Regions from separate parts of the Bradyrhizobium sp. B097 genome, predicted to be linked through region 1. Evidence: predicted binding sites of a transcription regulator. Region 1 holds the regulator's gene; each other region holds the start of a gene.
What was found. The regulator PhoB, encoded in region 1, activates phosphate uptake and scavenging genes when phosphate is short. The targets are predictions, from matches to a motif close to TGTCATNNANCTGTCAT.
Positions count from the first base shown of each region.

Region 2: the regulator PhoB is predicted to act here: its motif matches at 2,641-2,657, upstream of ugpB (sn-glycerol-3-phosphate ABC transporter substrate-binding protein UgpB).
Region 3: the regulator PhoB is predicted to act here: its motif matches at 7,407-7,423, upstream of AAFG07_RS24045 (RNA degradosome polyphosphate kinase).

Region 1 is NZ_CP152412.1:876,359-887,015, reverse strand. Features, by position in the region: gene AAFG07_RS04095 (OpgC domain-containing protein) at 1-152, opposite strand, end outside; gene apaG (Co2+/Mg2+ efflux protein ApaG) at 426-824, shown strand; gene AAFG07_RS04085 (hypothetical protein) at 1,093-1,416, shown strand; gene AAFG07_RS04080 (DUF1488 domain-containing protein) at 1,527-1,787, opposite strand; gene AAFG07_RS04075 (hypothetical protein) at 2,770-3,264, shown strand; gene AAFG07_RS04070 (hypothetical protein) at 3,355-3,585, shown strand; gene AAFG07_RS04065 (Hsp33 family molecular chaperone) at 3,623-4,624, opposite strand; gene argF (ornithine carbamoyltransferase) at 4,730-5,656, opposite strand; gene AAFG07_RS04055 (aspartate aminotransferase family protein) at 5,656-6,861, opposite strand; gene AAFG07_RS04050 (GcrA family cell cycle regulator) at 7,358-7,870, shown strand; gene phoB (phosphate regulon transcriptional regulator PhoB) at 8,209-8,919, opposite strand; gene phoU (phosphate signaling complex protein PhoU) at 9,050-9,766, opposite strand; gene pstB (phosphate ABC transporter ATP-binding protein PstB) at 9,864-10,657, opposite strand, start outside.
Region 2 is NZ_CP152412.1:9,136,422-9,147,078, reverse strand. Features, by position in the region: gene ugpE (sn-glycerol-3-phosphate ABC transporter permease UgpE) at 1-225, opposite strand, end outside; gene ugpA (sn-glycerol-3-phosphate ABC transporter permease UgpA) at 225-1,106, opposite strand; gene ugpB (sn-glycerol-3-phosphate ABC transporter substrate-binding protein UgpB) at 1,269-2,585, opposite strand; gene AAFG07_RS42065 (CaiB/BaiF CoA-transferase family protein) at 2,835-4,040, opposite strand; gene AAFG07_RS42060 (organic hydroperoxide resistance protein) at 4,258-4,683, opposite strand; gene AAFG07_RS42055 (MarR family transcriptional regulator) at 4,856-5,317, shown strand; partial or broken gene AAFG07_RS42050 (GIY-YIG nuclease family protein) at 5,328-5,567, opposite strand; tRNA gene AAFG07_RS42045 (tRNA-Ala) at 5,700-5,775, opposite strand; gene AAFG07_RS42040 (TIGR02300 family protein) at 5,870-6,280, opposite strand; gene aroA (3-phosphoshikimate 1-carboxyvinyltransferase) at 6,427-7,764, shown strand; gene cmk ((d)CMP kinase) at 7,761-8,390, shown strand; gene AAFG07_RS42025 (hypothetical protein) at 8,436-8,705, shown strand; gene rpsA (30S ribosomal protein S1) at 8,769-10,478, shown strand.
Region 3 is NZ_CP152412.1:5,087,220-5,097,876, reverse strand. Features, by position in the region: gene AAFG07_RS24075 (ABC-F family ATP-binding cassette domain-containing protein) at 1-1,120, opposite strand, end outside; gene AAFG07_RS24070 (hypothetical protein) at 1,209-1,379, opposite strand; gene AAFG07_RS24065 (sulfur globule protein precursor) at 1,617-1,874, opposite strand; gene ndk (nucleoside-diphosphate kinase) at 2,225-2,647, shown strand; gene AAFG07_RS24055 (TerC family protein) at 2,758-3,597, shown strand; gene ppx (exopolyphosphatase) at 3,613-5,115, opposite strand; gene AAFG07_RS24045 (RNA degradosome polyphosphate kinase) at 5,128-7,332, opposite strand; gene AAFG07_RS24040 (chromosomal replication initiator DnaA) at 7,465-8,142, opposite strand; gene AAFG07_RS24035 (CDP-alcohol phosphatidyltransferase family protein) at 8,238-8,780, opposite strand; gene purM (phosphoribosylformylglycinamidine cyclo-ligase) at 8,941-10,014, shown strand; gene purN (phosphoribosylglycinamide formyltransferase) at 10,011-10,657, shown strand, end outside.

The sequences.
Region 1 (10,657 bases):
AGCCCGCGGAACAAATCGAGCCGGAGCTCGCGCTCGCCGGTCGCCGGCAGCGAGATCGCGGGCGCCGCCGCCACGGCTTTCGCCTTGACCTCTGCATCGGCCTTGGCGTCAGCCACCGGCGAACCGGCTATGGGATCGGCAATCGAGCTCATCAAACACCGTGTCGGCTGCGGGCGCCCGCAGGTCGTGCTGAAAAGATAATATCGGTCCACAACTTGCCGACAAAGCACAGAGTGCGGCGACATGCGGCCGCGCTTTAGAGCGGAACTATGTTGAAACCACGATGAACAGACGGCCCCCGGGACCGGCTTTTCACGGCCTGCCCGGCGATTGGTTCCGGCTGACCAATTGGCTATGATGGGCGCCTGTTTGCGCATGATCCGGCCGAAAGCGGATTTTGCGCCGAGATCATCGGATTGAGCCTTATGTACCGCGCCGTTACCCGCCAGATCGAAGTCACCGTCGAGCCTAACTTCATGCCGGAGCGCTCGTCGATCGACCGGCGCGAATATTTCTGGTCGTACAAGATCGTGATCGTCAATTCGGGCCAGGAAACGGTGCAGCTGCGGACGCGGCACTGGATCATCACCGACGCCACCGGCCGCCGCCAGGAGGTGCGTGGCGAGGGCGTGGTCGGCGAGCAGCCGGTGCTCGCGCCCGGCGAGCGCTTCGAATACACCTCCGGCGTGCCGCTGCCGACCGCCTCCGGCTTCATGACCGGCAGCTACCAGATGGTCACCGAAGCCGGCGAGCGCTTCGACATCGACGTGCCGACCTTCTCGCTGGATAGCCCGAGCCCGGACGGGAAAAGGGTGCTGAATTAGCCGCGATGCCGGTCTCGCCGCGCCCCAAGCAGTCACCGGGGATGCGGACCATCAAATTTCTGAATAATGGAAATAATTTCGGGTTTTCTGATTTGCCCGACGGACGGACGCGCACGGCCGGCCTCGGTTCCTCATCATTTCAACGTGCCATTGCGCATTGGGGCGGCACGGCCGCCGCGCGATCAATGCAATCGACCGGCCGGCGCCAGGAACCAATGGCTCGCGAGACTCTTGGCTCCCTGACACAAGCACTTTTTGGAGAAATCATATGAAGAATCTCGCGATCTATTTGGCAGCCGGCGCAAGTGCCCTTGTCATGACTGCCACAAGCACGGCTTTCGCCGCACCGCTTTCACTCGGCGCGTCGGTCGGGCCGGAGAGCAACATCCAGAACGTTCGCATGGTTTGCGATGACACCGGCCGTTGCTGGCGCGCACGTGGCGAACGCCGCGTCATCGTCCGTGAGCCCGATGATTCATACGGATACGCACCTCGCGAGCGCTACATCGAGCGCCGTGGCTACGACGAGCGTGGCGGCATCGGGTTCCGCGCTCCGGGCGTGAGCGTCGGAATCGGGACCGACCGCTACTGAGGAAACGCATCGGCGTCAGAACGGCCGCGGAGCAATCCGCGGCTTTTCTTTTTTGAAGGCGCTGCATCTCAAACGGCGTGGCCCCGAGTCCGCCGGCCGGGCCGCCGGTTTCAGAAATTCGCGGCGACCAGATCGTAGGAACCCCTGCTTCCGCGGACATAGACCCTGGCCGCAGCGGCACATATCCGATCGCGGTTGGCATCGAAGGCGTGCAGAAGGCCCGGTTCGTCGAGGTAGGCATCCGATTGAAGTCGCTTCAATGCGCCTTCGGTGACGAAGAACGATGCCTCAATAGCACTGTCATATCCCCAAAACCGCACGGCGCGCCGCGTTTGGTCGTATGAGCGACTATGATTTGGAAATTCAATCATGGGTAAGGCCTATCAGGTTTATTGCCACAGCTTGTCGTGATCCGCGACGCGCGCATTGAAGCGACGTGACGTCTGGTCGATCGGTTACAAGATTTGGCAGCTAAGGCTTCGCGCTTCCGCAAGGGGGATGCTGTAACAATACAGTTGCGCTGCTGATCAGGTGGCTACTCCGCTGTCGAATGACAAGCCCACTCGCACCGGCCCGCCGACAAATGGATTGCGGCTCGCCTTGCTACTTGGCGGAAAGGTCACGGCGTGCACGATCACCGTGCGCCTCAGGCTGTTATCGGCGACTGAGAGTGCTAGGTCACTCGCGCCGAAGCCTGGATGTGGCCCTCGATGACGAATTGAGTCGACTACCGGGCGTAAGGGGTATCTACTGCGGTCATCACTGCTCCGCCTCTGGCCGATACCGGTGACTGAGAGTGCTGCAAGCTCCCGCCAGTAACCAGGAGAGCTTTATGCCGATTGCCCAACACAGCCAGCCTGAACCGCCGCCTCATGATCTGCCGGCGTTGGAAGCCGTGAGGGTAGGAGATGCTGCGAAGCCATTCCTGCCCGGCCTTCGGCGCGACGCGATGCTTCGCAAGGCGCGGCTGGTCGAAACCGCCTCGCACATCAATGATTGGCTGACATCTCCCGGCCTGCGAACGCCGAGCTGACTGCCGATCTTGCGGAGGAAGCCCCGGTACGGGGCCGGCTGAGGCCGCCATTCTTCCGATGCCAATGGGGCCTGGCCTCCGGTCGCCTCTCACCAAGCGGCGGCTTCGACATTGCTTCCAACTGTGCTTCAGGAACTGGCGACCGCGGTAAACGTTGTCGCGGTGCAGATATTTACGCGCGCCGTCCGATTGGCTTGTGCCCGGTGATTTGTGGCCCCGGTGCTCGTTATTCGACCCTTTGCCTCCCATATACAAATCAGTCCTCGTCAGCCATCGAGATTGGTCGGAATGCGCGGAGACCTCCAAGGAAAGGGCCCGCCATGTTCAAATCTCAGCAGTACCGCACCAAGGCAGCCGCATACGGCGAACTGATCAAGCGTTCGAGCAGTCAGGGCGAAAGCCGCAAGTTTCAGGAGCAGCAAGACCGCCTCGCTTCGCTCGCGGATAACGAGCAAGGATTGGCGGACAATTTCGACAACGCAATAAACGTTGCGGAGCAGGACCGCTCTCGCGGCGCCGCCCTTGCCGCCGAAGAGGAGTACGTCCTGCGGTGTCTCGGCGCGGCCATCATCATGCAATGGAACGTGCTGCCGAAGGCGCTGCAGCGGGAAATCTTCGACACCGCCGGATCGGTCGGAAAACTGTTGGAGACGTCGGCGCTCCGCGGGCAGATCGCGCGCTTCCTGCACAAGCACAAGGATGATGCCGGTCGCGACAAGGTTCTGGAGGCGCGCCAGGACACGAGATCGAGCGCTGCGGCTTTGTCGCGATGGGACAATGAAGGAGGCGCAGTCCCCGATGGACTGCCGATGTGAGCCAACTACGACAACAGGAGATTCACCATGAAACTTACCCAATTTGCGCCGTTTCACCGGCTGAGTTGAGATCGATCCAGGAGGATTCCCATGACGAAGAAATCCCTGCTCTCCATCGACGAACCCGAGCCGAAGAAACCACTGCGCGCCGACCGGCCTCCTACCGAAGGCTTCGTGATCATTGTCGACAAACAGTTCAAGTCGGAGTTCGACACGGCCGAGGCTGCTGAAACGTCTGGCCGGCAACTGAAGGCGGCTTATCCGATGCTTCAGATCGAGATCTATGACGCCGCCGGCAAGACCCGCACCTTGCTGAGCTGACAGGCTTGCTTAGCGGGCCTCGTAGGCGGTTTTCCGCCTACTCGACGCCGGCTTCCTGAGGCGTGAATTCGTAGACCGACGAGCAGAACTCGCAAGTCACGACCACCTTGCCGTCCTTGACCATCTCGGCGCGATCGTTCGGCGCAAAGCTCTTCAGCATCGACGACACCGCATCGCGCGAGCAGGAGCACTGCGCGCGTAGCGTTTGCGGGTTGAAGACGCGCACGCCGCGTTCGTGGAACAGGCGGTACAGCAGCCGCTCGCCGGAGAGATCGGGATCGATCAGCTCGACATCCTCGACGGTGGAGATCAGCGACTGTCCCTCGACCCAGGCGTCGTCATCCGGCACGCTGTGCGTGGCCGTGCCCTCCGGCGCATCGCCGGGATGCAGATCGGCCTGCTTGGCGCGTTCGGGGGCCTTGGGCAGGAATTGCAGCAGGATGCCGCCGGCGCGCCAGTGCAGCTTGCCGCCTTCGCCGCCGCGCATCTCCTCGCCGACCGCGAGCCGCACCCGCGTCGGAATCTGCTCCGAGCGCAGGAAATATTCGTGGGCCGCCTCTTCCAGGCCGCCGCCGTCGAGCGCGACCAGGCCCTGGTAGCGGCTGGTGTTCGCGCCCTGATCGATGGTCATCGCAAGGTGGCCCTTGCCGAGCAGCTCACCCGAGCTCTGTCCGCCCTTGAGGCGCGCCACATCGTAGCGCGCATAGGCACGCAGCCGGTCGGGCGCCTGGAAATCGACGATCAGGAGCGAGACCGGCCCGTCGGTCCGGGTCTGCAGGATGAAGCGGCCCTCGAACTTGACGGAGGAGCCGAGCAGCGTGGTCAGCACGATGGCCTCACCGAGCAGCTTGCCGACCGCGGGCGGATAATCGTGCTTGTGCAGGATCTCGTCGAGCGCGGGGCCGAGCCGGGTCAGCCGGCCGCGCAAGTCCAGCGCACCGACCTCGAAGGCCAGCACGGCATCGTCGACAGGAACCGCTGAGGGCGCGCGAATGGGCGTCTCGGGCTGGATTTTGATGTCGGGGGATTGTGAAACCATGGCGCTCTATCTGGGGTCTCGGACCATGAAATAAAGGGGTTCAGCATACCGGGAATCGACGTCGTCCCTGCGAAAGCAGGGACCCATAACCACCGATGTCAGTTGCTACGCGACCGTGTCGAAACACCAGGCCAGAATGCCCTTCTGCGCATGCAGGCGGTTTTCCGCCTCGTCGAACACCACGGATTGCGGGCCGTCGATCACCTCGTCGGTGACCTCCTCGCCGCGATGCGCGGGCAGACAGTGCATGAACAGCGCGTCCGGCTTGGCGAGCGACATCAGCTTGGCATTGACCTGATAGGGCTTCAGCACGTTGTGGCGGTGCTCGCCCTCCTTGTCGCCCATCGACACCCAGGTGTCGGTGACGACGCAGTCGGCGCCGCGCACGGCGGCTTCCGGATCGGTGCCGAGCATGATCGGCGCGCCGGTGGCCTTGATCCAGTCCCGCATCGGCTTCTTCGGCGAGAGCTCCGGCGGGGTCGCGATGTTGAGATTGAACTTGAAGCGCTCGGCGGCGTGCGCCCAGGAGGCCAGCACGTTGTTGTCGTCGCCGGTCCAGGCCACCGTCTTGCCCTCGATCGAGCCGCGGTTTTCCTCATAGGTCATGAGGTCGGCCATCACCTGGCAGGGATGCGAACGCCGGGTCAGCCCGTTGATGACGGGCACGGTGGCATGAGCGGCGAGCTCGAGCAGCGCGTCATGGTTGAGGATGCGGATCATGATCGCGTCGACATAGCGCGACAGCACGCGCGCGGTGTCGGCGATGGTCTCGCCGCGGCCGAGCTGCATCTCGGCGCCGGTCAGCATGATGGATTCACCGCCGAGCTGGCGCATGCCGACGTCGAACGACACCCTTGTGCGGGTCGACGGGCGCTCGAAGATCATCGCCAGCGTCTTGCCTTCGAGCGGCTTCCTGCCCTTCTCATGCGCCTTCAGCTTCGCCTTCATGGCGGCTCCGGCGGAAAGCATGTTGCGCAGCTCGGCGAGCGGCAGCTCGTTGATGTCGAGGAAGTGACGGACCGGCTTGCTCATTATCCAGCCGCCTTCTTCGGCTGCGGCGCCGATAGCACAGAGCAGGCGCGCTCGAGCGCCGTGATCGACTGGTCGATCTCGACCTCGGTCACGATCAGGGGCGCCAGGAACCGCACCACATTATCGCCGGCGCCGACGGTGAGCAGCTTCTCGTTGCGCAGCGCGGCGATCAGATCGCCCGACGGCACCACCGCCTTGACGCCGATCAACAGGCCCTCGCCGCGCACCTCCGACAGCACGCCGGGATAGCGGTCGACCACCGAAGCGAGCTTCTGCTTGAGCAGCAGCGACATCTTCTGCACGTGCTCGAAGAAGCCGGGCTTGAGCATGACGTCGAGCACGGCATTGGCGGCGGCGACCGCGAGCGGATTGCCGCCGAAGGTCGAGCCGTGCGAGCCCGGCGCCATGCCGGCCGCAGCCTGCGCGGTCGCGAGCACCGCGCCGATCGGGAATCCGCCGCCGAGCGCCTTGGCCAGCGACATCACGTCCGGCGTGACGCCGGTGCGCTTGTAGGCGAACAGCTCGCCGGTGCGGCCCATGCCGGTCTGCACCTCGTCGAATGCGAGCAGCAGGCCATGCTCGTCGCACAGCGCGCGCAGCGCCTTGAAGAACGCCTGCGGCGCCGAGCGCACGCCGCCCTCGCCCTGCACCGGCTCAATCAGGATGCCGGCAGTGTGCGGGCCGATCGCCTTCTTCACCGCCTCGATGTCGCCGTGCGGCACCTGGTCGAAGCCGTCCATCGGCGGGCCGAAGCCCTCGAGATATTTCGCCGAGCCGGTCGCAGCCAGCGTGCCCAGCGTGCGGCCATGGAAGGCGCCTTCGAAGGTGATGATGCGGTAGCGTTCGGGATGGCCCTTGGAGAAGTGGTGGTGGCGGACCAGCTTGATCACGCCCTCCATCGCTTCGGCGCCGGAATTGCAGAAGAACACGAAGTCGGCAAAGCTCTGCTCGCACAGCCGCGCGGCAAGCACCTCGCCGTCTGGGCTCTTGAACAGGTTCGACATGTGCCAGAGCTTGGTCGCCTGCTCCTGCAGCGCCTTGACCAGATGCGGGTGCGCATGCCCGAGCGCGTTCACCGCGACGCCCGAGGTGAAATCGAGATAGCGGTCGCCATTGGTTGCGATCAGCCAGGCGCCCTCACCGCGCTCGAAGCCGAGATCGACCCGGGCGAAGACGGGGAGCAGATGCGACGAGGCGTTGGTCATGGCGTTCACTGCCGGTTTGAAGCCGTCAATTGCTGCGCGCCTTGACGCCAACGCAGCAACCGCCAGCTTCGGAAAACAAAACGGCCGCCTTTGCGGGCGGCACGTGCGGGTCATTCTATGCGGCGGCCGGTCAGTGTCAATCGCCAGGAGCCGGCCTTTGCCGGCCTTCCTGCAATGCGAAACCGGCGCAATCCGGAGCATTCCGGTGCGGTGGAAAAGCCTCATAGCAACGCTTAACTTTGTGGGAACATGTGGACGCACGGCCGCGGACTCTTGCGCCAGAGTCACGCCATATTGTAGCGTTTGGCCTGTCGGGTACGACATCTCGTGCGGCAGTACTGGACCCTCTAAGTAGCCTTCGTGTCTCGTGTAAACGTTCGGGCGCAACACCGTGCCCGGCGAGGGCTAAGGGATTCTGGCCGCAGGGATATTTGTCCAGATTGGCTCGCAGCGCCGCTCCGATGAGTGGCCGGCGCCATGCGAAAGGAAGAATGTGATGACTGTATTGACCTGGTCCGACGATCGCGTCGAGCAGCTGAAGAAGCTCTGGGAATCCGGCCTCTCGGCCAGCCAGATCGCGGCGGAACTTGGCAATGTGACGCGAAACGCCGTGATCGGCAAAGTACATCGGCTCGGCCTCTCCGGCCGCGCCAAGGCCCCCTCCACGGCTGCGCCGCGGCAGCGTAAGGCCCGCCCCGCCCAGCACATGATGCGGGTGGCGCGCCCGGTCTCGCGCGGCAACACCGCGCTCGCACATGCCTTCGAGGTCGAGATGGAGCCCGATCCGATCTCCTTCGACAACGTTGTGCCGATGAGCCAGCGGCTGTCGCTGCTCGAGCTCAACGAGGCCACCTGCCATTGGCCGGTCGGCGATCCCTCGAGCCCGGAATTCTTCTTCTGCGGCGGCAAGGCGCTCGCCGGCCTGCCCTATTGCGCGCATCACTCGCGCGTCGCCTATCAGCCCGCCGCCGATCGCCGCCGGCCGTCGGCGAAGCCACAGATCAAGTAGCACTCGGGAAACTGCCTGGACTGCAAAAACAAATCCCCGCGAAAGCGGGGATTTTTTTGTGGCCCGTAGCCCGGATGCAGCGAAGCGAAATCCGGGGCGGTGCTTGAAGCGGAGAATGAAGTCCCGGATTACGCTTCGCTCCATCCGGGCTACGCCTACATCACCGGCGTCGTCCCGGCGAAAGCCGGGACCCATAACCACGAATGGGTGTTGTTAGAAAGTCGTCTGGCCACTTGCCCATCGCGCCGGCCGCGGCGTATGGGTCCCGGCTCCCGTGCGCAATTGCGCACTAGGCCGGGACGACACGCTGTTGCGGCTCGTGAATGCCGCGACGTCGGCTACGGCTGCGGTTCGGCCTTTGCGAAGCGGTCGTCGAGCGCGTAGCCGGCGCCGCGCACGGTGCGGATCGGATCCTGCTCGCGGCCCGGATTGAGCAGCTTGCGCAGGCGGCCGATATGCACGTCGACGGTACGCTCATCGATATAGATATCGCGACCCCAGACGCTGTCGAGCAGCTGCTCGCGGCTGAACACGCGGCCGGGATGCTCGAGGAAGAATTCGAGCAGCCGATACTCGGTCGGACCGAGATCGATCGGACGTCCCGAGCGCGCCACGCGGCGCTTCTCGCGGTCGAGCTCGATGTCGCCATAGGTCAGCACGGTCGCCAGCCGCTCCGGACTCGCGCGGCGCAGCAGGCCCTTTACCCGTGCCAGCAGTTCCGGCACCGAGAACGGCTTGACGATGTAGTCGTCGGCGCCGGTGGCAAGCCCGCGCACGCGCTCGCTCTCCTCGCCGCGCGCGGTCAGCATGATGATCGGAAGCTGCTTGGTCTCGGGCCGCGCCCGCAGGCGACGGCACAGCTCGATGCCGGACAGGCCCGGCAGCATCCAGTCCAGTACCACGAGGTCGGGAACGCGCTCCTTCAGGCGGGTGTCGGCATCGTCGCCGCGCCCGACCGTTTCGACATCGTAGCCTTCCGCATCGAGGTTGTAGCGCAACAGTGTCGTCAGCGCTTCCTCGTCTTCGACTACCAGAATGCGTGCGCTCATCGGTTTAAGTTCTCTCTCTGTGGTGATCCGTTGCCCAGACGCAAACCGAAACGCTTACTTTCCTGAGCACAATCCCCGCGGAAACGACTTGTCGTGAAGACAATCCGGCTCCGCGCCTGCGGATCATGTCCTAGGTACCCGGCACCGTGGTGGCAAAGTTGGTCATGTCGCCCTTCGGACGCTTGTCGGTGATCTGCTGGCCCTCGATCATGTAGAACACGGTCTCGGCGATATTGGTGGCGTGATCGCCGATCCGCTCGATGTTCTTGGCGCAGAACATCAGATGGATGCAGAACGAGATGTTGCGCGGATCCTCCATCATGTAGGTCAGCAGCTCGCGGAACAGCGAGGTGCAGATCGCATCGACCTCCTCGTCGCCCTTCCAGACGTTCATCGCCGCCGGCAGGTCGTGCGCGGCATAGGCGTCGAGCACCGACTTGACCTGCGACAGCACGAGGTCGGTCATGTGCTCCAGACCGCGGATCAGCTTCAGCGGCTGGAAATCGCTTTCCAGCGCAGCGACGCGCTTGCCCATGTTCTTGGCGAGGTCGCCGATCCGCTCAAGGTCGGTGGCGACGCGCATCGCGCTGACGATTTCGCGCAGGTCGATTGCCATCGGCTGGCGGCGGGCGATCGTCAGCACCGCGCGCTCTTCGATGACGCGCTGCAGATTGTCGATTTCGATGTCGGCGGCGACCACGCGCTTGCCGAGCGCGACGTCGCGACGGATCAGCGCGTCGACCGACTCGGTGATCATCCGCTCGACGAGGCCGCCCATCTCGGCGACCAGGCGAGTCAACTCCTGCAGGTCGCTGTCGAATGCCTTGGCGGTATGTTCAGAAGCCATCGCTTGTCTCCCTCATGATCCCGGGGATCATGATTTGGTGTCCTCAGTTTCGCACGATCCGATCGAAAAACCGGTGCCCACTTTTGCGGACCATGCGCTAGCCGAACCGGCCGGTGATGTAGTCCTGGGTGCGTCGATCGCTCGGTGAGGTGAAGATCTTGTTGGTGTCGTCGAACTCGATCAGCTCGCCGAGATACATGAAGGCGGTCTTGTCGGAGACGCGCGCCGCCTGCTGCATATTGTGGGTGACGATCGCGATCGTGTAGTCCTCTGAGAGTTCCTGGATCAGCTCCTCGACCTTGGCGGTCGAGATCGGATCGAGCGCCGAGCACGGCTCGTCGAACAGGATCACCTCGGGCCGCACCGCCACGGTGCGCGCGATGCACAGGCGCTGCTGCTGGCCGCCGGAGAGCGACAGGCCGGAGGCGTTCAGCTTGTCCTTGACCTCGTTCCACAGCGCGCCGCCGCGCAGCGCCTTCTCGACCCGATCGTCCATCTCGGACTTCGAGATCTTCTCGTAGAGGCGGATGCCGAAGGCGATGTTCTCGTAGATCGTCATCGGGAACGGCGTCGGCTTCTGGAACACCATACCGACCCGCGCGCGGAGCAGATTGAGGTCGAGCTTGGGATCGAGAATGTTGGTCTGGTCCAACATCAGCTGGCCGACCGCGCGCTGGCCCGGATAGAGATCGTACATCCGGTTGAAGATGCGCAGCAGGGTCGACTTGCCGCAGCCCGACGGGCCGATGAACGCCGTGACGCGGTTGGTGCCCAGCGTCAGGTTGATGTTCTTCAGCGCGTGGTGCTCGCCGTAATAGAAGTTGAGGTTGCGCACCGTGACTTTCGGCGGCGCTTCCGGCAGCGGCACCTGGGGAACGTGGCTCGCGACGG
Region 2 (10,657 bases), 990 kb from region 1:
GAGCACCGGCTCGCGGGTCGAGCCGCTCGTGCCGACAAACAGCGTCTGGTAGTAGGTCTCGAAAAAATGGCCGCCGGGCAACAGCGACATCTGGCCGTTGGCGATGACGGCATTGTCCTGGGTCGAGGCGACGATCGCCAGATAGACCGGGAAGGCGACGATCGCGATCCCGATCCACAGGATGGCGTGAGCCAGATAGCGCTGAAAGCCTTCCTCCTCGACCATCAGTAGGTCACCTTGCGTTCGACGAAGCGGAACTGAATTCCCGTCAGCACGACGACGATGACCATCAGGATGACCGACTGTGCTGCGGAGGAGCCGAGATTGCCGCCGAGCAGGCCATCCGTATAGACCTTGTAGACTAGCGTCTCAGTCGCCTTGCCGGGGCCGCCGCGAGTCATCGTGTCGATGATGCCGAAGGTGTCGAAGAAGGCGTAGACGATGTTGATCACCAACAGGAAGAAGATGGTCGGCGACAGCAGCGGGAAGATCACGGTCCAGAACCGCCGCATCGGGCGGGCGCCGTCGATCGCGGCGGCCTCGATCACGCTCTTCGGGATGCTCTGCAGCCCGGCGAGGAAGAACAGGAAATTGTAGGAGATCTGCTTCCAGGCCGCGGCGAGGATGATCAGGGCTGCAGCCTGGTCGCCGTCGAGCAATGGATTCCAGTCAACGCCCATGGCGCGCAGATAGCGCGACAGCACGCCGAGCGAGGGATGCAGCATGAACACCCAGAGCACGCCGACCACCGGCGGTGCGACCGCGTAGGGCCAGATCAGCAGCGTGCGGTAGAGCGTCGAGCCGCGCAGCGGCTTGTCGGCCATCACCGCGAGCAGCAGCGCGAACGACAGCGAGGAGACCGCGATCGCAAGCGAGAACGCGAAGGTTCGGACGATCGCCGCGAAATAGGCCGGGTCCTTGAACAATTCGAGATAGTTCTCGAACCACACGAAGGTGGTCGAAAGGCCGAAAGCGTCCTGCAGCAGGAAGGATTGGATCACCGCCTGCGCGGCCGGCCAGTAGAAAAAAATCAGAACGATCGCGAGTTGCGGGGCAACCAGCGCGTAAGGCAACAGCTTTGACTGGAAAATCGCTTGCTTTTGCATGATCTCGCAAGAATTGGCAGGCCGCGCGCTTGCGGCCTGCCGGTTGCCTAAAGCATGATCCGGAAAAGTGCGAAGCGGTTTTCCGAAAAGATCATGCTCAAACAAGAAGCTAAAGCGCGGTGACGATTCAACCCGATCTTCATCGCGCTTTAGCCCATCATGTCAGTGGACGGCGGTCTTTTCAAATTGCCGCAGCATCTGGTTGCCGCGCTCGACGGCCGAGTCCAGCGCCTGCTTGGCGGTCTTCTTGCCGGCCAGCGCCTGCTCGATCTCCTCCGACCACATGTCGCGGAGCTGCACCATGTTGCCGAGGCGCAGACCGCGGGAATTCTCGGTCGGCTCCTTGTTGGTGAGTTCGAGCAGCGGGGTCTCCAGATAGGGCTGGTCCTTGTAGAAGCCCTCTTCCTTAGCCTTGGCGTAGGCGGCCTTGGTGATCGGCAGATAGCCCGAGGCCTTGTGGATCCAGATCTGGCGGTCGGTATCCGAGAGGAAGGTCAGGAACTTGGCCACGCCCTTGTATTCCTCAGCCGACTTGCCGCCCATCACCCAGAGCGAGGCGCCGCCGATGATCGAGTTCTGCGGTGCGCCCTTGGCGTCGGGATAATACGGCATCGGCGCGGCGGTGAAGTTGAACTTGGCCTGCGCCTTGACGTTGCCGAAGAAGGCCGACGAGGTCAGGTAGATCGGGCACTCGCCCGCGGTGAAGCGGCCTTCGCCGGTGTTGGTGCGGCCGGCGTAGTCGTAGGTCTTGTCCTTCTGCAGCTCGACCAGGTTCTCGAGATGCTTGACCTGCAGCGGGCCGTTGAATTCGAGCACGGTGTCGAAGCCGTCGAGGCCGTTGGCCTTGCTGGCGAGCGGCACGTTGTGCCAGGCCGAGAGCTGCTCGAGATTGACCCAGGTGACCCACGAGCCGGAGAAGCCGCAGGTGGTGTAGCCGGCCGCCTTCAGTTTCTTGGCGTCCTCGAACACTTGCGGCCAGGTCTTCGGGATCTCCGCGATGTTGGCCTTCTTCAGCGCATCGAGATTGACCCACATCACGGTCGACGACGAGTTGAAGGGGAACGACAGCATCTCGCCCTTCGAGGTCGAGTAATAGCCGGTGATCGCAGGCAGATAGACGCTCGGATCGAACTTCTCGCCGGCGTCGGCCATCAGCTTGTAGACCGGTTTGACGGCGCCGGTGGCGGCCATCATCGTCGCGGTGCCGACCTCGAACACCTGCATGATGTGCGGCGCGTTGCCGGCGCGGAACGCGGCGATGCCGGCGTTCATGGTGTCGGCGTAGCCGCCCTTGTAGGTCGGGATCACCTTGTAGTCGGACTGCGAGGTGTTGAAGTCGTTGGCCAGCTTGACGATGACATCGTTGTTGGCGCCGGTCATCGCGTGCCACCACTGAATTTCCGTCACTGCAAACGCAGGCGACGCGAATACAAGCGTGGCAGCGGCTGCCGCAGCAGCGCCGAGTCGTCTGAAAATCATCAAAAGCCCCTCCGGTTGGAACACCATCTTTCGTTGGGCGCGTTATCAGCGCCGGATGACGTTCAAATGACCGTATAAACGAAAGCCATGGTACGGGGGAAGCCGAAGCAAAGGGAAGCGCTAAAAAAGGCGGAGAACGCAGCCGCGTGCGTGCGGTGCAACGCCGGACGCGACGTTGCACCGCAGGGGCGATGTGTTGGCTTGCCCATCCCGCATCGCGTGCGGGACGGGCTTTGCTCGAATACGCTTTTAGCGCTTGCGCTGGGGACCGCAGACCACGCCCTTGTCGACCAGGCTGTTGATCTCGTCCCTGGAGTAGCCGAACTCGCCGAGCACCTCCGCAGCGTGCTGGCTGAACTTCGGTGGCGTGCGGCGCAGGCTCGGCTTGGTGCGTTCGAGGCGGATCGGCGAGGCGACGCCCTTGTACCAATCCTTCTCGATGACGTCGCCGCGATGGATCGTGTGCGGGTTGGTCAGCGCCTGGTCGATCTTCTGCACGGGGCCAGCCGGCAGGCCGGCAGCGAGCAGCCGGTTGCACAGCGGCTCGGCCTCGTGCTGGCTGAACACCGCGGCAAGCTCGGCGCGCAGCGCATCGCGGTTGGCGATGCGGTCCTTGTTGCGGGCAAAGCGCGGATCGGTGCCGAGCTCCGGCTTGCCGATTTCCTTGGCGAGCTTCCGGAAGGTGCCGTCATTGCCGACGCCGATGAAGATGTTGTCGGTCTTGGTCGGGAAGATCGCGTAGGGAACGAGGTTCGGGTGCTCGTTGCCGGTGAGCTGTGGCGGCTTGCCATGCATGAAATAGTTCGCGGTATGCGGATGCATGATCGCAAGCCCGGTCTCGTACAGCGTGGTCTCGATGAACTGGCCGAGCCCCGAGCGCTGCCGCTCCGACAGCGCCATCAGGATGCCGATCGCCGCATAGAGCCCGGTCGTGATGTCGACCAGCGGCACGCCGATGCGCATCGGGCCGCTCTCCGGCGAGCCGGTCGCCGCGATCATGCCGGTCATCGCCTGGATGATCGCGTCATAGCCGGGATTGCCGCCGCGCGGGCCGTCGGCGCCGAAGCCGGAGATCCGGCAATGCACGAGGCGCGGAAATTTCGCACGCAGTACGTCGTTGCCGATGCCCCATTTGTCGAGCGTGCCCGGCTTGAAGTTCTCGATCAGCACGTCGGCGGTCTCGAGCATCTTCATCAGCACTGCGCGTCCACCCTCGGAGGCGAGGTCGAGGCCGATCGAGCGCTTGTTGCGGTTGATGCCGACGAAATAGGCCGCGTCTTCCTCATGGAAGGGAGGGCCCCAGTCGCGCACCTCGTCGCCGGCGGGCGGCTCGACCTTGATCACGTCGGCGCCGTGGTCGGCAAGGATCTGGGTGCAATACGGGCCGCCGAGCACGCGCGTCAGATCGATCACGCGCAGTCCGGTCATCGCGCCCGTAGCTGCTGGGGTATTCATGGAAACAACCTTCGCTCAGTTGGGATCGGATAACGAGGGTCCCAGAGCTAACGGTCTTCAGGCGAGGCAGCAATGCTTCCGTCGGCGCAGGCCCATGCAGCAGGCGGCGCGTGCGTTCGCCAAGCGAACTGAAAAGAGCGAACTGGCATCTGCAATGCTCTCTTGAAACGCAATAGTCCGCCACGCGGCACGTGGCGGACTATCGGCAGTCGGTGAGTTAGACGACGCTCAGCTTGACGTCGACATTGCCGCGGGTCGCGTTGGAATAGGGGCACACATGGTGGGCCTTCTCGACCAGCGCTTCGGCGTCGGCCCGGGACAGGCCGGGCAGCGAGACGGCGAGATCGACGGCGAGGCCGAAGCCGCCTTCCGAGCGCGGGCCGATGCCGACTGTCGAGGTCACCGAGGCGTCGGCGGGAACCTTGGGACCGCCCTGGGAGGCGACGAACTTCATGGCGCCGATGAAGCAGGCGGCATAGCCGGCTGCGAACAGCTGCTCCGGATTGTTGCCGGCGCCACCGCCGCCACCGAGCTCCTTCGGGGTCGTGAGCTTGACGTCGAGCGCGCCGTCGAGCGTTGCCGCATGGCCGTCGCGGCCGCCGGTTGCCTTGGCGCTGGTCTTATAGAGCACGTTCACAGACATTGTGGTCTCCCTTGGGTTTGGACTTCAGTTCGAATTCGACGTGCTATGTATTGCATCCAATTAGATTGTGCGCAATATAAATTATGCGGCCTCACATTTAATTGTTCGCAATTGAATCCGCGGTCCTGTGAGCCCAGAATGACCCGGAAACGAGATGGATTCGATGGGAATCATGGTCAGGAAACAGACGGCGGCGGATCAGGCGCTGCGGCTCGATAACCAGATCTGCTTTGCGGTCTATTCGACCGCGCACGCCTTCAACCGGGTCTACAAGCCGCTGCTCGACCGGCTCGGGCTGACCTATCCGCAGTATCTCGTGATGCTGGCGCTATGGGAGCGCGACGACGTGCCGGTGAAGGACCTCGGCGAGCGCCTGTTCCTGGATTCCGGCACGCTGACACCGCTGCTGAAACGGCTCGAAGCGGCGGAACTGATCAAGCGGACCCGCAGCACCGAAGACGAGCGGGTCGTGCTGATCGCACTGACGCCGCAGGGCCACGCGCTGCGCGAAAAGGCCAAGGCCGTTCCGCAGTCGATCCTTGCGGCCTCGGACTGTACGGTTGGCGAGTTGATGGCGATGAAGGATGAAATCGTCGCGCTGCGCGACCGGCTCAATGCGGTGCTGGGGGAGTAGTGGGGCGTGGTTAGAGACGCTTCTTGGCGAAGGCGCGGCCGCTATGGGATTTGAGATATTTCTCGAATGCCAGAGCTTTGTACTTGTCCGGAAATGCGCAGTACCAGACGAGCTGTCACGGCCTGAATTTTGAGGTGTGCGCGGACTTGCCGGCATTGTGCTCGGGAATCCGCCGTTTCAGATCCTCGGTGGCGCCAACGTATTCCTGATCAGGGAAGTTGATGCTGCGGATGATGTAGACGTACCACATTCGCATCCACTGAAGCCCGACGGGAGTAGAACCCTTGGCAGTCCGTCTTCGCCCTTCGGGCTACGCCGGACACCACGCTTCGCCCTTCAGGCAACTCGTGGCTGCGCCACGCGTAGCCTGAAGGGCGAAGCGTGGTGGAGCCAGGCGGGATCGAACCGCCGACCTCTTGCATGCCATGCAAGCGCTCTCCCAGCTGAGCTATGGCCCCTTATCCAGTGGGATGATCCTGGGGGATCGATCCCGGCCCGCGCGGCCTAGATGACTCGCGCGGCAGCACCGTTGATCATAGATCGGCGCCGATCTCAAGTCTCTTCGTCACCGCCGACGTCACCAATAATATCGGTCACGTCCTCATCGCCCTCTTCCTCGTCGGCGATGAAGGTCGAATCGTCGTCGTCATCGTCGTCGATGGTCTCGTCGACCTCGATATCGTCCTCGGACTCGGGAACCACGGCCTTGACCTTGCCGGTGTTCTCCTCGGCATCGGCCTCCTCGAGCGAGACCAACTCTTCGGTCTCGGCCGCCTCGGGCATCTCGGCGGCGGTCGCAGGCGAACTGACGGTGGCGCCACGGCCGCCCCGCGGCGGGGCGACAGGCGCGATCGGCACGACCTCACCGGTGTAGGGCGAAATCACCGGATTCTTGTTGAGGTCGTAGAACTTCTTGCCCGTGGTCGGGCAAATGCGCTTGGTTCCGAGCTCGGACTTAGCCAACGTGGTCATCCCAGAATTTTGCTGAAAAACGGTGCTTCACTTGGCTAGTTGAGGAGCCGCTGTCAATAGCGGTTTGTGCGCAAGTGACGGGCGCGTGACGCGGTGTTGCCTATGTGATACCTGCCGCGGCGCGAGAGGACACAATCTTGGCTCATTCCGACACCCCGACCCCGCTGGAATCGCGCGTTTGCGGCCCCTTGGCCGGCAAGGTCCGCGTTCCCGGCGACAAATCGATTTCCCACCGTGCCCTGATCCTCGGGGCGCTTTCGGTCGGCGAAACCCGCATTTCCGGCCTTCTGGAGGGCGAGGACGTCCTCAATACCGCCAAATCCATGCGCGCGCTGGGCGCCAAGGTGGAGCGGACGGCGCCTTTTGCCTGGTCGGTCGCAGGCGTCGGGGTCGGTGGATTCGCCCAGCCCTCGGCTCCGCTCGATTTCGGCAATTCCGGCACCGGCTGCCGGCTGGTGATGGGCGCGGTGGCCGGCTGCCCGATCGCGGCCATCTTCGACGGCGACGCCTCGCTGCGTACGCGGCCGATGCGCCGGATTCTCGATCCCTTGGAGCTGATGGGCGCCCGGACCAGCGACATCAGGGAGGGCGGCAGGCTGCCGCTCACCCTGCACGGCGCCCGCTATCCGGTACCGATCGTCTACAAGACCCCGGTCGCCTCGGCCCAGATCAAGTCCGCGGTGCTGCTGGCGGGCCTGTCCGCGCCTGGCATCACCACGGTCATCGAGCAGGAGGCGAGCCGCGACCACACCGAGCTGATGCTGAAGCATTTCGGCGCCGAGATCTCCACGGACAAGGAAGGCAGCCACGGCCGCAGGATCTCGCTGAATGGCGAGCCCGAGCTGCACGGCGCTGAGGTCGTGGTGCCCGCCGATCCGTCCTCGGCGTCGTTCCCGATCGTGGCGGCGCTGATCGTCGGAGGGTCCGACGTCGTGTTCTCCGACGTGATGACCAATCCGCTGCGCACCGGCCTGTTCACCACCTTGCGCGAAATGGGCGCCTCGATCGAGGAGAGCGATGTGCGCGGCGATGCCGGCGAGCCGATGGCGCAATTGCGCGTGCGGGCCTCGAAGCTGAAGGGCGTCGAGGTGCCGCCGGAGCGCGCGCCATCGATGATCGACGAATATCTGGTGCTGGCGGTCGCCGCTGCGTTCGCCGAGGGCACCACGATCATGCGCGGACTGCAGGAGCTGCGCGTCAAGGAATCCGACCGTCTCGAAGCCACCGCTGACATGCTGCGCGTCAACGGCGTCAAGGTCGAGGTTTCCGGCGATGATCTGATCGTCGAGGGCCGTGGCCACGTTCCAGGCGGCGGCCTCGTTGCCACCCACATGGATCATCGCATCGCGATGTCGGCGCTGGTGATGGGCTGTGCTTCGGATCGGCCGGTGAAGATCGATGACACCGCTTTCATCGCCACCAGTTTCCCGGATTTCATTCCGATGATGCGCGCACTCGGAGCTGACTTCGCATGATCATCGCCATCGACGGACCCGCCGCCTCCGGCAAGGGCACGCTCGGCAAGCGGCTCGCCCACCACTACGGCTACCGCCATCTCGACACCGGCGTGATCTACCGCGCGGTGGCCTATGCGATGATGGCACAAGGCGCCGACCTCAACGACGAGGCGCTCGCGGTATCAGTCGCGCTCGAGCTCGATCCCGAGAAATTCGGCAATCCGATCCTGAAGACCCAGAAGGTCGGCGAGGGCGCATCGGTTGTCTCGGCCTTTCCGAGGGTGCGCGAGGCGCTGGTCAGCTTCCAGCGCCAGTTCGCCGCCGATCCGCCCGGTGCGGTGCTGGATGGACGCGATATCGGCACCGTGATCTGCCCGGATGCCGACGTGAAGATCTTCGTGGTCGCCGATCCCCGCGTGCGGGCGCGTCGGCGCACCCTGGAGGCCCGCGCCCGTGGCGAGGACGCCGACGAGGAAGCGGTGCTGGCTGACATCCTCAAGCGCGACGAGCGGGACAAGAACCGCGCCGTTGCGCCGTTGCGGCCGGCGGCGGACGCCCACACGCTGGACAATTCCAATCTCGACATCGAGGCCGGCGTCCGCGCCGCCATCGCCATCGTCGAGGCGGCGCGCGCCCGGCGCTAGAATCGCCGGCATCGGAGGGCCCTTTCGGCCCGAAAACCCAGCAAAATGGGGCATTTCCTGCTTGCCGAAAACGGCTTGCAGGGCTATATCAGCGCCGTTCGGAGCGCCATCGACCGTGTCGAGGCCGTGTCTGAGCGGGCCGGCGCCGGGTTTGAACCCTCGCCGCATCTGGAGGAACGCCCGCTCCCAGGTCTTGAAGTCGATATTTTCGTTTCAGGCTCCGGATCATTCAAACGTACCGAACGTGCAGTTTTACTGCCGGCCCGCTGTTGCACCTCCTGCAATGAGCGGTCGTCAGGGTTTGCGGAACCCTGACACTTCACGCGCGGTGCGCCCATCAACCCGAACGGCCGGCATGATCCCGCATTTGGAGAACAAATGGCTTCGAATACTGTGTCTTCCTATACCCCCACCCGCGACGATTTCGCGGCGATGCTTGATGAATCCTTTGCCGGCGGCAATTTGCAGGAAAGCTCGGTCATCAAGGGCAAGGTGGTTGCAATTGAGAAGGACATGGCCGTCATCGACGTCGGCCTGAAGACCGAAGGCCGCGTGGCGCTGCGCGAATTCGCCGGCCCCGGCCGTGAAAGCGAACTGAAAGTCGGCGACGAAGTCGAGGTGTTCCTCGACCGGATCGAGAATGCGCTCGGCGAAGCCGTGCTGTCGCGCGACAAGGCGCGCCGCGAGGAAAGCTGGGGCAAGCTCGAGAAAGCGTTCCAGAACAACGAAAAGGTCAACGGCGTCATCTTCAACCAGGTCAAGGGCGGCTTCACGGTCGACCTCGACGGTGCGGTGGCCTTCCTGCCGCGCTCGCAGGTCGACATTCGTCCGATCCGCGACGTTGCGCCGCTGATGAACAACTCGCAGCCGTTCCAGATCCTCAAGATGGACCGCCGCCGCGGCAACATCGTGGTGTCGCGCCGCACGGTTCTCGAAGAGACCCGCGCCGAGCAGCGCCAGGAGCTGGTGCAGAACCTCGAAGAGGGTCAGGTGATCGACGGCGTGGTCAAGAACATCACCGATTACGGTGCGTTCGTTGATCTCGGCGGCATCGACGGCCTGCTCCACGTGACCGATATCGCTTGGCGCCGCGTCAACCACCCGACCGAGGTGCTGACCATCGGCCAGACCGTGAAGGTCAAGATCATCAAGATCAACCACGAGACGCACCGCATCTCGCTGGGCATGAAGCAGCTCTTGGATGATCCGTGGCAGGGCATCGAAGCCAAGTACCCGCTGGGTGCCCGCTTCACCGGCCGCGTCACCAACATCACCGACTACGGCGCGTTCGTCGAGCTCGAGCCGGGCATCGAAGGCCTGATCCACGTCTCCGAGATGTCGTGGACCAAGAAGAACATGCACCCCGGCAAGATCGTTTCGACCTCGCAGGAAGTCGAAGTGCAGGTGCTGGAAGTCGATTCGGTCAAGCGCCGCATCTCGCTCGGTCTCAAGCAGACCATGCGCAATCCCTGGGAAGTCTTCGTCGAGAAGTTCCCGGTCGGTTCGGTGGTCGAGGGCGAGGTCAAGAACAAGACCGAGTTCGGACTTTTCTTGGGTCTCGAGGGCGACGTCGACGGCATGGTCCACCTCTCCGACCTCGACTGGAAGCTTCCGGGCGAGCAGGTCATCGACAACTTCAAGAAGGGCGACATGGTCAAGGCCGTGGTGCTCGATGTCGATGTCGAGAAGGAGCGCATCTCGCTCGGCGTCAAGCAGCTCGAAGGCGACCCCTTCGCCGAGCCGGGCGACGTCAAGAAGGGCGCGGTCGTGACCTGCGAAGTGCTCGAAGTGAAGGAGAGCGGCATCGAGGTCCGGATTTCGGGCACCGAGTTCACCACCTTCATCAAGCGGTCCGAGCTGGCCCGCGATCGCAACGACCAGCGCGCCGAACGCTTCGCCGTCGGCGAGAAGGTCGATGCCCGCGTCATCCAGTTCGACAAGAAGGCCCGCAAGGTGCAGGTCTCGATCAAGGCGCTGGAAGTTGCCGAAGAGAAGGAAGCCATCGCGCAGTACGGCTCCTCCGATTCGGGAGCGACGCTTGGCGACATCCTCGGCACCGCGCTGAAGAACCGCGGCACCGACAAGTAAGCATTCGCTATAGTTCAGGCGAACATTGGGGCCCCGGCGCAAGCCGGGGCCCCTTTTGTTGGTCCCATTGTCCTTGTAGCCCGGATGAAGCGCAGCGAAATCCGGGGCTCTATCCCCGCGGCGATCTTTCCCGGATTACGCTTCGCTTCATCCGGGCTACTAATGTCGGCGATGTCGCG
Region 3 (10,657 bases), 4.2 Mb from region 1:
GTTTGTCCGCCCGCGTGATCTTGCCTGCGAACGGCGCGAGCTTGCCTGCCAGCAGCTTGACCAGCGTCGACTTGCCGTTGCCGTTGGATCCGAGCAGCGCGATGCGGTCGTCGGGATCGACGCGCAACGTCACGCGATTGAGCACGGGCTTGCCCGGCTCGTAGCCGACCGAGACGTCATCGACCGCGATGATCGGCGGCGACAGCAGCTTCTCCGGTGCCGGAAAGGAGATCTCGCGAACGTCCTGGGTCACCAACGCGGTGATCGGCTTCATCCGCTCCAGCATCTTGACGCGCGACTGCGCCTGCCGCGCCTTGGACGCCTTGGCCTTGAAGCGGTCGACGAAGTCCTGCAGGCGCTTGCGCTCATCGGCCTGCCGCTTGGCGTGCTTGGCGTCGAGCAATTCGCGCGCGGCACGCTGTTCCTCGAACGAGGAGTAGGTGCCCTTGTAGAGTGTGAGCTTGCCGCGATCGAGGTGCAGGATCTGATCGACCGAGGTGTCGAGGAGATCGCGGTCGTGGCTGATCACGATCACCGTGCGCGGGTAGTTGGCGAGATGGTTCTCGAGCCACAACGTGCCCTCGAGATCGAGATAGTTGGTCGGCTCGTCGAGCAGCAGGAGATCGGGCGCGGAGAACAGCGTCGCCGCCAGCGCCACGCGCATGCGCCAGCCGCCAGAGAATTCCGCGCACGGCCGTGCCTGGTCTGATGTCGAGAAGCCGAGGCCGGAGAGGATCGCCGCGGCGCGGGCCGGGGCGGAGTGGGCGTCGATATCGACCAGCCGGGTCTGGATCTCGGCGATCCGATGCGGGTCGTGCGCGGTCTCAGCCTCGCCCAGCAGCGCGTCGCGCTCGAGGTCGGCCTTCAGCACGACGTTGATCAGGCTTTCGGGCCCGTCGGGCGCTTCCTGCGCGAGGCTGCCGATCCGCCAGCGCGGCGGAAGCGCGATGCTGCCGCTCTCGGTCGGGAGCTCGCCCCGGATGGCATGAAACAGCGTCGACTTGCCGACACCGTTACGGCCGACAAATCCGACGCGTGCGCCGGGTACGATTTGCACAGAACTGTGATCAATCAACAGCCGCCCGGCGATCCGGACTGAAATGTCAGTGATGGAGAGCATGCAGCGTTGTCACCGGACCCGCTGCCAAACGCAACCCGTCTGTCTGTAAAATCTCTCCTGAATTGGGCCGCTGGTGAGCCTATAATATCTAATGGCGCCCGGTTTCCTGGCGTTGCATTTCCTCGAGCAACTGCTGCAGGCGGGACGAAAGGGCGGGTTCTGGCGGCATGCTTTGCTGGAGCCGTTCACCCACGGCATCGCAGATGTAACGGCAGGTCTTGCGATCAATCTGATCGGGATCGTTGTCGGTCTGGGTCATCGTCATGGCTCTTGGCATTTCTCTTGGAATGTCTCTTGGCGAGTTCCATCTCGCGTGTTTCATCAATCCTTGCCATGACAAGTCGCGACCCCCGAATTTGGTTTCCGTTCCGCCTTACTCTCGCCTTGAGGTAGTGAGGCGCATCATGCGGCCGGGTTCCCTGGCGGGCATAAAAAAAGCCCCGGCGCAAGGCCGGGGCGAAGGCAAGTCAGGGGAGCAGTCGACAGAACGGATGGATCAGTAGCAGCGGTTGACCAGGCGCCAGCGGGGACCCCACGGGGTCGGCACGACGCGGCGCACGTAGCAACCGCCACCGTAGCCGTATCCATAGCCGCCGTAGTAGGCCGGACCTCCGACGATGACGCGCGGGCCGCCCCACCAGCCGTGATGCCATCCACCATGCCAACCACCCCAGGCTGAGGCGGAGGTCGGGGCGAGCGCGGCGGCACCGAGCGAAATCGCGGCAACGGCAGCGAGCGATAATTTGCGTAACATGATCGTCTCCTCGAGCTATGGGCGCGGATGACGCGCCCGCGGTGACATCGTTTCCCGAGACGTCCTGTGAGGCTTGCGGATGGGGGGCCAGCAAGGCGTCCGATCGGTGCTGAGCCTAGGCGGCTGCGGCTGAACGGCAGCGGCACGGCGCTGTCAGAATGGGTTCACCTAAGTGAAATCGCGGTAAGTTGGCCGAGCCTGTCTCTGTCCGGAGAGCGCCCGGACGACGATTTTTGTCGTGAAAATCCATCAAAACTAAAGGCTAACGCGTCACAGGGTCGCTTGCCGTTACCCCATCGCGCCGATATAAGCCCCGGCAACTCCCAGCCACCGTTTACAAGGACGAAATCATGGCGATTGAACGCACCTTTTCGATCATCAAGCCCGATGCCACCGAGCGCAACCTGACCGGCGCGGTCAATGCGGTGATCGAGAAGGCGGGCCTGCGGGTCGTGGCGCAGAAGCGTATCCAGATGACCCGCGGCCAGGCCGAAACCTTCTATGCCGTCCACAAGGCGCGCCCGTTCTTCGGCGAACTGGTCGACTTCATGACCTCCGGCCCCGTCGTGGTGCAGGTGCTGGAAGGCGAGGGCGCCATCCTGAAGTATCGCGACGTGATGGGTGCGACCGATCCGTCGAAGGCCGCCGAAGGCACCATCCGCAAGCTCTATGCGAAGTCGATCGGCGAGAATTCGGTGCACGGTTCGGACGCGCCGGAGACCGCGGTGATCGAGATCGCGCAGTTCTTCGCCGGCAATGAGATCGTCGGCTAACGCGGAACAACAGAAAGTGACGCGGTCTCCTGGGGAGACCGCGTCGACGTGAACTGGGAGCGGCGGACCACCGCCGCCAGGGGCGGCCTCAAGGCCGAATAGGACTCGCTGTGGACTGGCTGTGGCAGATCTTTGATCCGGCGTACATCGGCGCGTTCTTCACCGAGTTCAAGAACGAGATGGCGACCCCGACCTTCTGGGTCGCCGTCGGCAAGATCATCTGGATCAACGTCCTGCTGTCGGGCGACAACGCGCTCGTGATCGCGCTTGCCTGCCGCGGGCTCGCGCCGCGCCAGCGCCTGTGGGGCATGATTCTCGGCGCCGCCGCGGCGGTGCTGCTGCGCGTCATCTTCACCGGCATCGTCGCCAGCCTGATGGCGCTTCCCTATCTGAAGCTGGTCGGCGGACTGGCGCTGATCGTGATCGCCGCCAAGCTCCTGGTGCCGGAGCAGGAGGACGAGGACAGCGTGAATACGGCCTCGCATCTGTGGGCCGCGGTTCAGATCGTCGTCGTCGCCGACATCGTGATGAGCCTCGACAATGTGATCGCGGTCGCCGCTGCCGCCAATGGCAGCGTGCCGCTGCTGGTGCTCGGCCTTGCGATCAGCGTTCCCCTGATCGTTGCCGGTGCGGCGCTGATCATGGCACTGCTCACCAAGCTGCCGATCCTGGTCTGGGCCGGCGCTGCGCTGCTCGGCTGGATCGCGGGCGACGTCATAGCGACCGATCCGGCCGTGCATCCCAGGCTGGATGCGCTGTTCGCCGGACCGCTCGGTGCCAGGCTCGATTCCTGGCTGACCTCGATCGGCATGTCACCGCAATTCGCCCATGGCGGCAACGGCGGCGAGATCGCGCTCGCGGTGCTCGGCATCGTCGTGGTGCTGCTCATCGGATCGATCTGGCGCCGTCACGCGCTCCGCAAGGCCAAGCAGGCCGCCAAGGCGGCGTGAGGGGCGGCGTGAAGCCTAGCGCCGCACGATCGAGCCGGCACGCCCGAGCAGCCGCGCCAATTGCTTGAAGCGGCTGCCGACGCGATCGGCGACCAGATCCACCATCCGATGCTCGAACACCAGCATCAGCTTGCGGCCCTGGGTGCGGAAATGGGTCGCCGGCAGCACGCCGGTGCGCGCCGCGGTGATCAGATGTGCGACACGGAACGCGGCGCCGAGCACACGCGCGCGCTCGTCCATCGCCGGCGTCACCAGCGCGCGGATCTGCGGCGGCGGCTCGTTCTCCTCGCTGAGGCCGGCGTAGCGATAGAACACCGACAGCGCGACGAAGGCGCGGCCCTGATGCGTGATCGAGCCGAAATTGCCGTTCATGATCAGGCTGAGGGTTTCCTCGCCGCGATGGTCGGGATGCACGCGCCAACCGATGTCGGAGAGCAGGCAGGCGACGTGGCGCAGCCTGCGGTCTTCCTCGGTCTCGCGCAGCCTGACGACGCGCACCAACCGGTCGGTCCACGCCGCCAGCTCCTGGGCGTGGCGGGCCGAGCGCGACAGCAATTCGTTGAGGTTTTGGGCGGCGCAGACCAGGCCATCCTTGGCGCGCTCGGCCTGCGGCAGCATCTCGTAGAGCAGCCCCTCGCGCACGCCGAAGGTCGAGAACACGATGGTCTTCGGCTGGGCGACGCGGATGATGTATTCGAGCACGAGCGCGGCGTAGGCCAATAGCGGCCGCCGCGCATCGGCGACGGATTCGATATTGGCCAGCATGTTGGTGGCCGCCAGCCGCCGCAGCCGCTGCGCGAAGTCGAGCGCGTCCGCCGCCGGGATCGAATAGCCGTGCATCACCTTGAGCGGGTAGCCGCTCTGGATGATGTGGATGCGCGCCAGCGCGCGCCAGGTGCCGCCGACCGCGTAGAAGGTGCGGCCGCGGCCGGTCTTGAGCTGGGCGACCCCGAGCAGTTCGTTCTTGACGATGCGTTCGGCGCGCTTGAGCGATTTGTTCGAGAGGTCCTGCAGCGCAAGGCTGCCGAGCGGCAGCGTCACGCCGCTGCGCACGCGGTTGCCCCTGACGTCGATCAGTTCGAGCGAGCCGCCGCCGAGATCGCCGACGATGCCGTTCGGATTGTGCACGCCGGAGACGACGCCGAGCGCGGACAGCTTCGCTTCACGCGGTCCAGTCAGAATCTCGATCTTGGCGCCGCAGATCCGCTCGGCCTTGGCGATGAAGTCCGGACCGTTCTTGGCGTCACGGCAGGCCGCGGTCGCAATCGCGTAGACGCGGCCGACCTGCTGAATCCGGCACAGCGCGCGAAAGCGGCGCAGCGCGGTGAGCGCCTTGTTGACGGCGTCGGTTGCAAGCAGGCCGGTGCTCTGCACCTCGCGTCCGAGCCCGCACAGCGCCTTCTCGTTGAAGATGGTGACGAGGCTGCGCGCCATCGCCTCGTAGACCACGAGACGAACCGAGTTCGAGCCGATATCGATCACAGCGACGCTGGAAGCGCGCTTCCGCGGCCGCTTCACCGTAAGGCCCCCTTAAGACGATGGCTGCTGACGCTCGTTACGACGCGTGAGACGGCGCGGTGAAGATTCCTTGAGAGACTTACCACGGCCGGACAGACTCGGATTTGTCATGAAATAGTCATGTAGATTGAACGGCTCTTCGCCTTTCGCGGCCTTCATACGCGTTGAGGACCCATCCGGCAACAATTGCCAGCTCTGCTCGGTGTCCTTCAGGTTCGCGACCATGATCTGTTCGAGAACCTGCTGATGCACCGTCGGATTTTGCAGCGGACAGAGCACCTCGACCCGGCGGTCGAGGTTCCTCGGCATCATGTCGGCGGACGAGATATACACAGCAGCTTTTGCGCTCGGCAGGCCCTGGCCCATGCCGAAGCAATAGATCCGGCCGTGTTCCAGGAATCGGCCGATCACCGACTTGACGCGGATGTTCTCCGACAATCCCGGCAGCCCGGGCCGTAGGCAGCAGATGCCGCGCACCACGAGCTCGATCGAGACGCCGGCCTGCGAGGCCTCATACAGCGCGTCGATGATGTCAGGATCGACCAGCGCGTTCATCTTCATCCAGATCGCGCCGGGCCGGCCATGTTTGACGTGGGCGATCTCGCCGTGGATGTGCTCGATGATCCGCTTGCGCAATGTCAGCGGCGACACCGCCATCTTCTCGATGTCGCTCGGCTCGGCATAGCCGGTGATGTAGTTGAACACCCGCGCGACGTCGCGGCCGATGATCGGGTCCGACGTAAAGTAGGAGACGTCGGTGTAGATGCGGGCGGTGACCGGATGATAGTTGCCGGTGCCGGTGTGCACATAGGTGGTGAGATTGCCGCCCTCGCGGCGCACCACCATCGACAGCTTGGCGTGGGTCTTCAGCTCGATGAAGCCGTAGACGACCTGCACGCCGGCGCGTTCGAGGTCGCGCGCCCAGCGGATATTGGCCTCCTCGTCGAAGCGTGCCTTCAATTCGATCAGCGCGGTCACCGACTTGCCGGCTTCGGCGGCGTCCGCCAGCGCGCGCACGATCGGCGAGTTGTTCGAGGTGCGATAGAGCGTCTGCTTGATCGCGACCACGTCGGGATCGCGTGCCGCCTGCTGCAGGAACTGGACGACGACGTCGAAGGATTCGTAGGGGTGATGGACCACGAGATCCTTCTGGCGGATCGCGGCGAAGATATCGCCGCCATGATCGCGCACGCGTTCGGGATGGCGCGGCACGTAGGGCGGGAATTCGAGGTCGGGGCGATTGAGGCGGGTGAGCTGCGACAGTTCGTTCATCGCGAGCACGCCGTCGACCAGGATCACTTCATCGTCCGCGGCAGACAATGCGTGCTGCACGAAGATGCGCAGCTCTTCGGGCATCGTGGCCTCGATCTCGAGCCGGATCACCGATCCGCGCCGACGGCGCTTGAGCGCGGTCTCGAACAGGCGAACGAGGTCTTCGGCCTCTTCCTCGATTTCGAGTTCGGAGTCCCTGATGATGCGGAACGCGCCCTGGCCCTTGACGGTGTAGCCGGGGAACAGGCGGCCGATGAACAGACCGGTGGCCTGCTCGAGCGTGATCAGGCGGGCCGGCGCGCCTTCCTTGGTCGAGGGAATGCGGATGAAGCGGTCGATCTTGCCGGGCATGCGGATCAGCGCGTTCATCGGCTTGCCGTCGGCGATCCGCGACAATTGCAGCGCGACCGTGAAGCCGAGGTTCGGGATGAACGGGAACGGATGCGCCGGGTCGATCGCGAGCGGCGTCAGCAGCGGGAAGATGTTGTGGAGGAAATGATCCTCGATCCAGGTGCGTTCGGATTTGGTGACGTCGCGCCCGTCGACCAGCTGGATGCCGACCTTGGACAGGAGCTCCCGAAGGTCGCTCCAGATCGCCTGCTGGTCGGAGGCGAGCTGCGACACGGTCTTGTTGATCATCACGAGCTGCTCGGCCGGCAGCAGGCCGTCCGGGCTGCGCTCGGCAATGCCCTCGCGGACCTGGGCCTTGATGCCGGCGACGCGGACCATGAAGAACTCGTCGAGGTTATTCGCCGAAATCGACAGGAAGCGGACCCGCTCCAGCAGGGGATGGCCGAGATTGACCGATTCCTCGAGCACCCGGCGGTTGAAGTGCAGCCAGGACAGCTCCCGGTTGATGAATCGCTCGGGGCTGGTTGCGACCGCGGGGACGGGCGGAAGATCCGCCTCTTTCTCTTTGATTTCAGGTGCTTGTGCCGAGTCCATCAAGTGCTGGTCCAATTCGGGGCAGGGGGCCGGAGCGGTCTAGCCGAGGGCCGCACAGAACATGTGATATTGCGATGACGTTTCGATGACATTGATGTTCCGCTGGCCTGCGCCGTCAAGCCGCGGGGACCGTCAGGCATCGCGCAGCAGCTCCGCCGCCAGCGTCCGGGTTACCGGCCGGCCCAGCCGCAGCGCCTCGGTGTCGAGCAGCTCGACCGCCTGGCGGACGGCGGTATAGGAGCGCTCGATCCGGTTGGTCAGGTAGCTGACGAGCGGCTCGTCCACGCTCATCTGGCGGTCGGCGCAGAATTTGACGATCAGGCCGCGGAACAGCTGGTCGTCGGGCGGCAGCAGCGTGACCGTCGGCACCGCGCGGAGCCGCGAGCGCAGGTCGCGCAGCTCGATCTCGAACGCTGACGGCGGCACCCGCGCCGTGATCAGCACGAAGGCATCGTCCTGGCGGGCGAGATTCATCAGATGGAACATCGCGCGCTCGTCGAAATCCGACGGCCTCAGGTCCTCGACCACCAGCGCGCCGGTCGCGAGCGCAGCTGGCACCGTGTCGGCGGTCAGGGCATGCGCGGCGGTCGAGCGCGCGCCGGCGCTCTCGGCCCAGATCGCGGCGAGGTGGCTTTTGCCGGAGCCTTCGGGCCCCACCAGCAGCATGATTCGGTTCGGCCAGTCGGGCCAGCCGTCGATCAGCGCCAGCGCCGCCTCATTGGCGGGCCCCTCGAGGAAATCGTCGCGGGTCAGCTTCTCCTCGTGCGGCAGGGCCAAGGCCAATTGACGAGGTTGAACGCTACCGGCCACGCAAATCTCCAAACCACGTCATTTTAGCACGATCCCTGCGCAAACGCTTCGCGTTTGTCGCGGGAAAACCGGTCACCACTTTTTCGGATCGTGCGCTACCGAGCCTCGATCGTGCTCATGTGCCGCACCCACTCCACGAGATAGAGGGACACCGAACCCAAAGTAAAGATCGTGACCAGACCCATCAGGATCAGGTCGTAGGGATGCGGCTGAAAGCCGAAGCCGAGTGAGGCCAGCACCAGAGCCGCGAACGCGACCTGTGCCACCGTGTTCAGCTTCGACACCATCAGCGGCTTCATCTCGACGGGCTTGTCGAACAACCATGACACAATCACGGCGGAGACGATCATGATGTCGCGCGACACCACAAGAATCACAATCCAGCGCGGCACCGCGCCCCAGATTCCGAGCGCGACATAGATCGACACCAGCAGCGCCTTGTCGGCGAGCGGGTCGAGCAGGGCGCCGAGCTCGCTCGTCATGTTGAAGCGCTTGGCAAGGAAACCGTCGACCGCGTCCGAGACGCCGGCGATCACGAAGATCGCAAACGCGATCTCCATCTGGCTCGACACGATGGCCCAGACGATCACCGGCACCAGGATGATGCGGCCGAGGGTGATGATATTCGGAATGCTCAACTTGAATCGCTTCCCGGCTAGAAGCCTGATTTTACTCGATATCCGGCTCTTTTGCGCGGCGGCCGGGTGTTATCTACATAGTATCGCGGCAGCATCGCCGCGAGCCATTGCGCGGGGGCGGAATTCCTCGTAACCAGCCCCTTATCATCTGGAATTGGGCATGACCGAGCGCAAAAACGGGCTCACTTACGCGGATTCGGGTGTCGATATCGACGCCGGCAATCGTCTGGTCGATCTGATCAAGCCGATGGTGCGGGCCACCGCACGGCCCGGCGCGGACGCCGAGATCGGCGGATTCGGCGGGCTGTTCGACCTCAAGGCCGCAGGCTTCAAGGATCCGGTCCTGGTGGCCGCGACCGATGGCGTCGGCACCAAGCTGAAGATCGCGATCGAGACTGGCATCCACAACGGCATCGGCATCGACCTGGTCGCGATGTCGGTCAACGACCTCGTCGTGCAGGGCGCGGAACCGCTGTTCTTCCTCGACTATTTCGCCTGCGGCAAGCTCCACCCGGAGGCCACCGCGCAGATCGTCGCGGGCATCGCCGAGGGCTGCCGCGAATCCGGCTGCGCGCTGATCGGCGGCGAGACCGCCGAGATGCCCGGCCTGTACAAGGATGGCGACTACGACCTCGGCGGCTTTGCGGTCGGCGCTGCCGAGCGCGGCACCCTGCTGCCGACCGGGGATATCGCGGCGGGCGACGCCGTGATCGGCCTGGCGTCCTCGGGCGTGCACTCCAACGGCTATTCGTTGGTGCGCAAGATCGTCGAGCAATCCGGCGTGGCCTATGATGCGCCGGCGCCGTTCGCACCGGTCATGACGCTCGGTGCGGCGCTGCTGACCCCGACCAGGCTCTATGTGAAATCCTGCCTGCGCGCGATCCGCGAGACTGGCGCAGTGAAGGGGCTCGCCCACATCACCGGCGGCGGCTTCACCGACAACATTCCGCGCGTGCTGCCGAAGCATCTCGGCGTCGGCATCGATTTGGCACGGCTGCCGGTGCTGCCGGTGTTCAAATGGCTGGCCGAGCAGGGCGGCATCGCCGAGCTCGAGCTGCTGCGCACCTTCAACTGCGGCATCGGCATGATCGCGATCGTCAAGGCCGATGCGGTCGATGCGGTGACCGAGGCCTTCACCGCCGGCGGCGAGACCGTGACGCTGCTGGGTGAGGTGATCGAGGCCAGTGGCGAGCATCGCGTGGTCTATCACGGTCATCTCGATCTCTCGCGATGAAGCGCCGCACAGCCATCCTCATTTCCGGCCGCGGCTCCAACATGGCCGCGCTGATCGAGGCTGCCAAGGCTGCGGATTTTCCGGCCGAGATCGTCGCCGTGATCTCCAACCGTCCTAATGCTCCCGGGCTCGAGAAGGCGGCCGCGAGCGGCATTCCAACGGTCGTCATCGAGAGCAAGCCGTTCGGCAAGGACCGCGCCGGCTTCGAGGCGGTGCTGCAACGGGCGCTCGACGACAGCCAAGTCGAGCTGATCTGCCTCGGCGGCTTCATGCGGCTGTTCACCGCCGAATTCGTCCGGCACTGGTACGGCCGGATGCTCAACATCCATCCGTCGCTGCTGCCATGCTTTCCGGGCCTCGATCCGCACGGCCAGGCCTTGCGTGCAGGGGTCAAGCTGTCCGGCGCGACGGTGCATTTCGTGATCCCGGAGACCGACGCGGGACCGATCGTGATGCAGGGTGCGGTCACCGTGGCTGACGACGACACGCCGGAGACGCTCGCTGCACGCGTGATCACCATCGAGCATCGCATCTATCCGGAGGCGCTTCGGCTTCTGGCGAGCGGCCGGCTCAAGCTCGAAGGCGACGTCTGCAGGACGCAAGGCAGCGCCGCAACCGACAGCACGCTGATCGCGCCAGCGCC